Regions from separate parts of the Clostridioides sp. ZZV15-6598 genome, predicted to be linked through region 3. Evidence: riboswitches for the same ligand, from Rfam matches in the RefSeq annotation. Region 3 holds a riboswitch; each other region holds the start of a gene.
The links. Region 3 has a riboswitch for glycine ahead of gcvPA (aminomethyl-transferring glycine dehydrogenase subunit GcvPA). Riboswitches for the same ligand answer to the same signal wherever they lie in the genome.
Positions count from the first base shown of each region.

Region 1: linked by a shared signal. The riboswitch ahead of KGF50_RS14880 (alanine/glycine:cation symporter family protein) and the one ahead of gcvPA (aminomethyl-transferring glycine dehydrogenase subunit GcvPA) in region 3 are both predicted to bind glycine.
Region 2: linked by a shared signal. The riboswitch ahead of KGF50_RS05075 (GrdX family protein) and the one ahead of gcvPA (aminomethyl-transferring glycine dehydrogenase subunit GcvPA) in region 3 are both predicted to bind glycine.

Region 1 is NZ_JAGWCS010000085.1:11,062-14,353, reverse strand. Features, by position in the region: gene KGF50_RS14885 (DNA topoisomerase III) at 1-1,261, opposite strand, end outside; glycine riboswitch at 1,689-1,777, shown strand; gene KGF50_RS14880 (alanine/glycine:cation symporter family protein) at 1,965-3,292, shown strand, end outside.
Region 2 is NZ_JAGWCS010000016.1:34,451-37,742, reverse strand. Features, by position in the region: gene KGF50_RS05080 (M3 family oligoendopeptidase) at 1-1,567, shown strand, start outside; glycine riboswitch at 1,886-1,997, shown strand; gene KGF50_RS05075 (GrdX family protein) at 2,101-2,472, shown strand; gene trxB (thioredoxin-disulfide reductase) at 2,569-3,292, shown strand, end outside.
Region 3 is NZ_JAGWCS010000073.1:11,675-14,966, forward strand. Features, by position in the region: gene KGF50_RS13895 (Na+/H+ antiporter NhaC family protein) at 1-60, shown strand, start outside; tRNA gene KGF50_RS13900 (tRNA-Leu) at 172-252, shown strand; gene KGF50_RS13905 (HXXEE domain-containing protein) at 451-966, shown strand; glycine riboswitch at 1,504-1,608, shown strand; gene gcvPA (aminomethyl-transferring glycine dehydrogenase subunit GcvPA) at 1,815-3,292, shown strand, end outside.

The sequences.
Region 1 (3,292 bases), on a different contig from region 3:
TCTCACCTTCTATAGTCGCATTTATAGTTGTCTGTTCATACTCAAAAGGAGGGCTTAACACGGCCAAAAACCTTTTTACGACAATATTATATATTTTTCTTTCTTTATCTGTAAAATCACTCATAAACACTTTTTGCTCTGTTGGTATTATAGCATGATGGTCTGTTACTTTTGAATTATCGACAAAAGACTTATTAGCTGCAATATTACTTTTCAATAATTTATTACAAACCTTGGAGTAATCACTAACATTTACAGCTTTTATTCTATCTTTTAATGTTCCAACAATATCTGAAGTTAGATACCTAGAATCAGTTCTAGGATAAGTAAGCACCTTATGATGTTCATATAGTTTTTGCATTATAGATAATGTTTCTTTTGCTGAAAATCCAAACATTTTATTTGCATCTCTTTGTAATTCTGTTAAATCATAAAGTGCAGGTGAATATTTTTTCTTATATGATTTATTTACTTCAGATATTTTAATATCTAAATCTTTTACTTTTTTTGAGACACCTTCTATCTTTTCTTTACTAAAAGTTGAGGAACTATTGTTTTTATCATTCCAAATAAACTTTATATCTGAGTTGCCCTTTGTTGCAATTATCTCCAATCCATAATACTCTTTAGGCTTAAAATTTCTTATTTCTTCTTCTCTTTTCAATATCATAGCAAGAGTAGGAGTCTGCACTCTTCCACAAGAAAGTTGTGCGTTATATTTTGTTGTTAAAGCTCTAGTTGCATTTATTCCAATAATCCAATCGGCTTCTGCTCGTGCTATTGCTGAATAATATAAATTTTCATATTCTTTACCACTTTTTAATTTTGCAAACCCTTCTTTTATTGCTTTATCTGTACTTGAAGAAATCCAAAGACGTTTTAAAGGTTTTTTTACTTGAGATTTCTCTATTATCCATCTTGCTACAAGTTCTCCTTCTCTCCCTGCATCTGTTGCTATAACTATTTCATCTATATCATTTCTGTTCATTTGAGCCTTTACTGTATTAAACTGCTTTCCACTTTTTTTTATTACAACTGTCTTTAGATACTTAGGAAGTATTGGTAAATCTTCTAAACTCCATGATTTGTATCTTTCTCCATAACTTTCAGGGTCAGCAAGTGTAACCAAATGACCTAGTGCCCAAGTAACAATATACTTTGGCCCTTCTATATATCCATTTTTTTCATTTTTTGAACCCAAAACTTTTGCTATATCTCTTCCCACAGAAGGTTTTTCTGCTAGTACTAATATTTTTCCCATTTTAAAATACTTCCTTTCTCTTTCTTCAATCTTACATTACACTTAAAATCTAAATAAATAGACTTTTTCTTAATATCGTAACTATAATATTACCATAATTAAATCAATTCTAATTAATTATTTAATATTTTCTTATTTTTTTATCCTAAACTTATATTTCACTTAATTTAAACACCTACTATTCTATTTATTTTCACGTATATTCTTTAAATTTATAAGTTTATAATTCGTAATTAGACTTATATTTTTATATCTTTTCCCTATTTTTAAATTTTTCAGTTGACAAAACACAAAAACTTATATTAATATTATTAATACAATAAGCTATGACAAATCAATATCCGGTTAAGATTTTATAGAAGAGTTGCCATATGGCATACCGAAGGAGTAACACTCTCAGGTACTTTTTAAAGTAGGACTGTAAAATTTACGGAACTCTGGAGAGACCCATTATGGGCGCCGAAGGGGCAAGGCATTTGTGCTCAATCTCTCAGGCAAAAGGACAGGGATTATCTACCAAAACTAGTATTATTAATACTTTTATTTTGGTTGCTAATTAGTGTATATCCAGAGCTGAATCTATTTTAGATTTAGCTTTTTTTATTACACTAGAAATTATTAATAAATTATACTAATTTCCTGTCAATTACTTCATTAAAAATTCTATTGATTGTGTAAAGCAAAAAAATGAGGGAGTGTTTTTATGAATCTAATTGATATTTTAAACAAAGTTGATGCTTTTATTTGGGGTCCGCCCCTGTTGGTACTACTAGTTGGTACTGGTATATTACTTACTGTTAGACTTGGAGTTGTACAAATAACAAAACTTCCACGTGCTCTTAAGCTAATATTCTCTGCTGAAAATAAGGGTAGTGGTGATGTTTCAAGTTTTGCAGCTTTATGTACTGCATTAGCTGCTACAGTTGGTACTGGTAATATTGTTGGTGTTGCCACAGCTATTAAAGCTGGTGGACCTGGTGCACTTTTCTGGATGTGGATAGCTGCATTCTTTGGGATGGCTACTAAATACTCAGAAGGTGTACTTGCAATAAAATACAGAACTAAAGATAAAAATGGTCAAGTATCTGGTGGACCTATGTACTACATAGTAAATGGTATGGGTGAAAAATGGAGACCTCTTGCAATATTCTTTGCTATAAGTGGTATATTAGTTGCACTTTTAGGTATAGGTACTTTTACTCAAGTAAATTCAATAACAGACGCTATCAATAATAGCTTTGGAGTAGACCCTAGAATTACAGGTGTTGTACTAGCGTTGTTTGTGGCTTTAGTTGTATTTGGAGGTCTTAAAAGTATCTCTAATGTAGCTACTAAGATAGTACCTTTCATGGCAGTTATCTATATTGTAATATGTGGAATCATTTTAATATCTTATTGGAATAAAATACCTGAAACTTTTGTATTGATAATTAAAAGTGCATTTACACCTACTGCTGCAACTGGTGGTTTTCTAGGTGCAACTATGTCATTAGCAATTAGAAATGGTATTGCCCGTGGTGTATTCTCAAATGAATCTGGTTTAGGTAGTGCTCCAATAGCAGCTGCTGCAGCTAAAACTGAGTGGCCAGCAGAACAAGGGCTTATATCTATGACAGGAACTTTTATAGATACTATTATAATTTGTACACTTACTGGATTCTCTCTTGTAATATCAGGAGTTTGGTCTTCAGACTTAAATGGTGCTGTTATGACTCAAGCAGCTTTTAATGGTGCTATTCCTACATTTGGACCAATATTACTTACAGTTAGCTTAACATTATTTGCATTCACTACAATTTTGGGGTGGAGTTATTATGGGGAAAGATGTTTTGAATTCCTATTTGGTGTAAAAGGTATGAATGGATATAGAACTGTATTTGTAGCTATGGTATTATTAGGTGCATTCTTAAAATTAGAAGTAGTTTGGATAATTGCTGATATTGTAAATGGACTTATGGCAATACCTAACCTAATAGCTTTACTTGCACTATCACCTATAATAGTATCTGAAACTAAAAAATACTTTGAATA
Region 2 (3,292 bases), on a different contig from region 3:
TAATTTGTTGAGAAATAAAATAGAAACGTTGTCAAACATAGCATCCATAAGATACAGTATAAATACTCTTAATAAACTCTATCAAGAGGAAAAAAATTATTGGGACGAATACATGCCTTTATATGAAGAATTAAATTCATATTTTTATAATATTATAGTAAATTCAAAATTTAAAACTAATTTAAAAAAAGAATTTGGAGAACAATTTTTTACAATAGTAGATTATTCTTTAAAAAGTTTTTCCAAAGAGATAATAAAGGAATTACAAGAAGAAAATAAATTGTGTTCAGAGTATACTAAACTTTTAGCATCTGCACAGATAATGTTTGAAGGAGAAGAAAGAAACTTATCTGGTATGGGAATATTTATGAGTTCTAAGTCTAGAAAAACAAGGGAATTAGCAAATAAGGCATATTATAATTTCTTTGAAGAAAATGAATCTAAATTTGATGATATATTTGATAAATTAGTTAAACTTAGAGATAAAATAGCAAAAAAACTAGGTTTTGAAAACTTTGTAGAGCTTGGATATATTAGAATGATGAGAAGTAATTACAGAGAAGATAGGATTGAAAATTTTAGAAAACAAGTACTAAAATATATTGTGCCACTAGCTGATGAACTTTATGAAAAGCAAGCTAAGAGAATAGGCTTAGAATCTTTGAGTTACATAGATGAAGACTTAGAATTTTTAACAGGAAATGCAACTTTAAAGGGAAATTCAGAATACATAATTAAAAATGGAAAAAGAATGTATGCTGAGTTATCTAAAGAAACTGATGAATTTTTTAATTTTATGTTAGAAAATGAACTTATGGATTTAGAAACAAAGAAAGGAAAAGGGGCTGGTGGATACTGTACCTATATACCTGACTATAAGTCGCCATTTATTTTTTCTAACTTTAATCAAACATCTGATGATATAGATGTATTGACGCATGAGGCAGGTCATGCATTTCAATTGTATATGTCCAGATGGATTGAGATGCCAGAGATTAATTTTCCGACACTGGATAGTTGCGAAATTCATTCAATGAGTATGGAATTTATAACATGGCCATGGATGGAGTTATTTTTTAAGGAAGATACAGATAAATACAAGTTTACTCATTTATCGTCTGCAATTAAATTTATACCTTATGGAGTAGTTGTTGATGAATTTCAGCATTATATTTATAAAAATCCTAATATCGACAAATCAAAAAGAAAAGAAATATGGAGATTTTTAGAGAAAAAATACTTACCACATAGAAATTATGATGATAATCCTTTTTTAGAACGAGGTTGTTGGTGGTTTAAACAAGGTCACATATTTAAAAATCCTTTTTACTATATAGACTATGCATTAGCTCAAATTTGTGCATTACAATTCTGGGATAAAATGATTAAAGATAAAGAATCTGGATGGAATGATTATATAAACATCTGTAAAGTAGGAGGAACAAAGTCGTTTTTAGATATTGTAAGTATAGGAAATCTATATTCTCCATTTGATAATGAGTGTATAAAATCTGTTATAGATGATGTAAAATCATGGTTTGATGAAATAAATGACATCAATTTGTAAAAAATTATGAGAAATACATTCTGTAAGAGCAAGAATTAAAAAAATATACCTTTCTTACAAAAATGGTTATATTTTTAATTAATCTGAAATAATAAACCAAAAAAGATTTGTACTTAAAAAAAAAAGAAAATACGGGAAATATGTAATATCAACATTTGGAAAAAAAAGTAAAAATGTATACAAAATACATATAAAAAAACTATTGCAAATTTTATAGAATGTTTATATACTTAAGTCAACAGAGATAGAAAAAAGCTATTTATAAAAATAAAAGATAAATTGCTAACTTTTCAATTTTCTGAAAATATAATAATCCGGGCGAAGAGTATGGGAGACTGCTTTATAAAAAAGCGACCGAAGGGACAAATTTAATCTTACATACCCAGAAGATTAAATGAAATTCTCAGGTAAAGATGACTGTATTTGGACGGGTCTCTGAAAATGATTTTAACAGGGAAGACAAATTGGGAGATTTGTTTTTCCTGTTTTTTATTTATCGAGTAATAAATAAAAATTTGAAAGAGAGTAAAAAAATGATAATAATTACAAATAATCCAAAAGTAAAAGAAGAAGTTCAAGACAGAGAAGTTTTATTTAAAGATACAACTTACATTGGAATCTTAGAAACAAGTAGAGATTTGATACATGAAGGATATGAACTTTTATCTCATCCACTATATGGGAGTGTAAAACCAAATGAAACACCTTACAGAACAGTTATACTAAAACAAGGAAATCGTTTGGATATAAACTCTTTAACCTTAATTGAAGAAGCAATCATCACTGCAAGTAAATTTCAGAATAATAAAAAGACTCCAAGATGGACAGAAAGTGTTCAAGATGACTTTAGAGTAATTGACTATGATATATTTTATAATACAATACAAAGAATGCAGTATGAATAAATGAGTTTGTTAAAAAGTTATTAAAAAAGTCTAAATATTAAATATGATTTAATATTAAATAAAAGTAAGAAATTTAATTAGGGAGGATAAGTCAAGATGGAAAATGTGTATGACTTAGTAATAATTGGTTCAGGACCAGCAGGACTTGCAGCAGGTCTTTATGGAGCAAGAGCAAAGATGAAAACTCTAATCCTAGAAAAAGATAAGACTGGTGGGCAAATTGTAATAACACATGAAATTGCAAATTATCCAGGGTCAGTTCCAAATGCAACAGGACCAAGTCTAATAGCTAGAATGGTTGAGCAATGTAAAGAGTTCGGAGCAGAAATGTTAAGAGACAACATTGTAGATACTGAGCTAGATGGAGATATAAAAGTTTTAAAAGGACAAAAGGCAGAATATAGAGCAAAAGCAGTAATAATAGGGACAGGAGCAACACCAAGAAAAATTGGTTGCCCAGGAGAAAAAGAACTTACTGGTAAAGGGGTTTCATATTGTGCAACTTGTGATGCAGATTTCTTTGAAGACTTTGAAGTATTTGTTGTAGGTGGAGGAGACAGTGCATTAGAGGAAGCAATGTACTTAACTAAATTTGCTAGAAAAGTAACGATTGTACATAGAAGACAAGGGTTTAGATGTGCTAAAAGTGTTGAAGAAAAAGCAAAGGCTAATCCAAAGATAGAGTTTTTACTAGATACAGTAATAGAAGAAATAAAAGGTGATGGAATATTAGAATCAGTTGTATTTAAAAACAAAGTTACTGGGGAGACTCATGAATACTTTGCAGATGAAGAAGATGGAACAATGGGAGTATTTGTTT
Region 3 (3,292 bases):
GTAGGTATTCAAATTATAGGAAAGAGAGTAGATGAAGCAGAAATAGAACTTGCAGAATAAGGCTGTAAATGAATTTCACCTTTTATTATCATTATTTTGTTTATTTTTAGATAATTTTAAAAAGTTATTGAAAATAATAGCGAAATATAGTAAAATAAAAGAGTGATATAAGCGGATGTGGCGGAATTGGCAGACGCACTAGACTTAGGATCTAGCGCCATTGGCGTGGGGGTTCGACTCCCTTCATCCGCACTTTACAGTACTTAGTTGTGCTGAAAAAAACTGGGGTTGCTGGCTTTCGGAGTGGGCTATCCCGTTTTTATTTTTTGATATATGTGATAGATTAGCACTTTAATATGAAGTGCTTTTTTTATAGGTGAAAAATAGTATATTCATTCATTTACGCTTGATTATTATTCATCTATTAAATAGACTTTGCAGGAGGATGTTATGGAAAAATACATATGGTTGTTTCCGTTACTTTTTATTTTCCATGATATGGAAGAGATAATAGGTTTTGGAATATGGCTTAAAAAAAATAAATCAATGCTTGATAAGAAGTATCCATTCATAAGTAAAAATTATGAAAATTATAGCACTGAGGGTATGGCATTTGCTGTATTTGAAGAACTTATTCTATGCCTTATTTTCTGTATACTTGCAGTTATAACGGATAATCAGTATGTATATCTATTATGGTTAGGTAGTTTTATCGCATATACTTTGCATTTGATAATTCACATAGGACAGTCAATCATAATAAGAAAATATATACCTTCACTCATTACCAGCATTATATGTCTACCAATAAGCATTTGGTGTATAAGTAAGAGTATTTATATACTTGATTGTGAAATAAGTACAACAATTCTGTATAGTATGATTGGTATTATAATTGTGGCATTGAATTTAAAGTTTGCACAGTCATTGATTGGAAAGTTTACAAAGTGGATGTCAAACATATAAATGTCAGTTTATTGACTAGTTGAAGTAATCAAAAATTGGAATTTTGTAGTATTAATATTATGGAAATACTATAAGTAGCGTACTAAAAATCGGAAAGAACAGACAATAGTGATTTACAGTTATAGCAATTTATTTTAAAAGTATAAAATGACTAAAATTTTAAGAAATATGCAAATCATATAACCATTCAATAGTTGAAGTTTTACTAAAGATATTCTATTTTAAAAATCTTATTTTTCACAAGTTTAAAATTGCAAACGATTTCATCAAGTGTATGAATATACTTTTAACATGTTATAGTAAATCTCAATACAAATTTACATTTGGTTCTTTGTGTGTTATTTTAATAATAAATTAAGTGAAAATGTTATTTTGCATTAATATATAATATCTTTGCAGAAGAGTGAATAATATAAAAGAGAAATAATTGATAATAAAAACTTAACAAAAAAATTAATACATAAAAAAAAATAAATATAATGTGTTGACATTTGATTTAAATATTCATAAAATAAAATTGAAAATAAATATTTCCAAGTGAGATTAGCGAGAGAGACCTTTATACAAAAAGGCGCCGAAGAAGAAATTTAAGAAATGCCAATCCTTAGAGAAGCTTTCAGGCAAAAATATCGCTAATTGATGGGACTCTGGAGAGACTTAAGTTAAATACTATAAGTCACCGAAGAAGCAGAATAATATTAAATTATTAAATCTTTCAGGTATACAAACAGGGATATATAGGCTAGGGTTATTTCCTATGCTTATATATTTTTTTTATGGGAAAATACAGGACATAATGGTAAAGTTGCTTAAATATAATAGGTTTAATTTTATAGGGAGGGTTATATATGAATGGATTAAAAAGAGTGCCTTTGTATAATACACACAAAGAGCTTGGTGCAAAGCTTGTTGAATTTGCTGGTTGGGAAATGCCTTTAGAATATGAAGGAATAAACAAAGAGCATGAAATGGTTAGAAAAAGTGCAGGTATATTTGATGTATCTCACATGGGAGAAGTAGAAGTAAAAGGAGTAGAATCAGAAAAATTTATACAAAACCTAGTTACAAATGATATAAGTGTATTAAAAGTCAATGACATCATATATACTCCTATGTGCTATGAAAATGGTGGAGTAGTTGATGATTTATTAATATATAAGTTTGGGGAAGAAGATTATTTGTTAGTAATAAATGCAGGAAATATAGACAAAGATGTTGACTGGATAATGAAGCAAAGTGAAGGGTATAAAGTAAATATAAAAAATATATCTAATGAAGTTTGTCAATTAGCAGTTCAAGGGCCTAAAGCAGAAAAAATTCTTCAAAAAATCACAGACATAAATTTAGAATCAATAAAATTTTATAAATTAATGTCAGAAATAAAAGTGTATGGATACCCTTGTTTAGTTTCGAGAACAGGATATACTGGAGAAGATGGTTTTGAAATATATTGCAAAAATGAACATGTAAAATTAATTTGGGATGAAGTCCTAAAAGTTGGAGGAGAAGACATATGTCCAGCTGGCCTAGGTTGTAGAGATACTTTAAGATTTGAAGCAGCCCTACCTCTATATGGACATGAAATAAATGAACACATATCTCCACTTGAAGGCGGATTATCTATTTTTGTAAAAGTAAATAAGGAGTCATTTATTGGCAAATCAATCTTAGCAGAAGAAAAAGAAAATGGGATTAAAAGAAAATTAGTAGGATTTGAAATGCAAGGTAAAGGGATGCCTAGAAATGGATATGATATAAAAATTGGAGATAAAACAGTTGGTTTTGTAACTACTGGGTGTGCATCTCCAACAACAGGAAAAATCTTAGGAATGGGAATTATAGATGCTGAATATGCAAAAGTAGGAAATGAAATAGGTATAGCCATTAGAAAAAAAGTTGTTCCTGCTATAACAGTTAAGAAGCCTTTTTATAAAAAACAATATAAAAAAGATAATGTTGTAGTAAATAAAGAAAATAAATTTTCATATATACCTGCCACAAATGAAGATAAGGAAAAAATGTTAAAAGTAGTTGGATTAAACTCAATTGATGAATTATTTTCAGATGTACCAGATGAACTAAAATTAAAAAGAGATTTAAATCTAGATAGTGGAAAATCTGAATTAGAAGTTAGTAAAATAGTAAAAAGGTTGTCAGAAGAAAATTTAAGTCTAGAAGATTTGACTTGTTTTCTTGGAGCAGGTGCATATGACCATTATATCCCATCAATTATAAAACATATAACTTCAAGGTCAGAATTTTATACAGCATATACTCCATATCAAGCAGAAATAAGTCAAGGAACTTTACAAGTAGTGTTTGAATT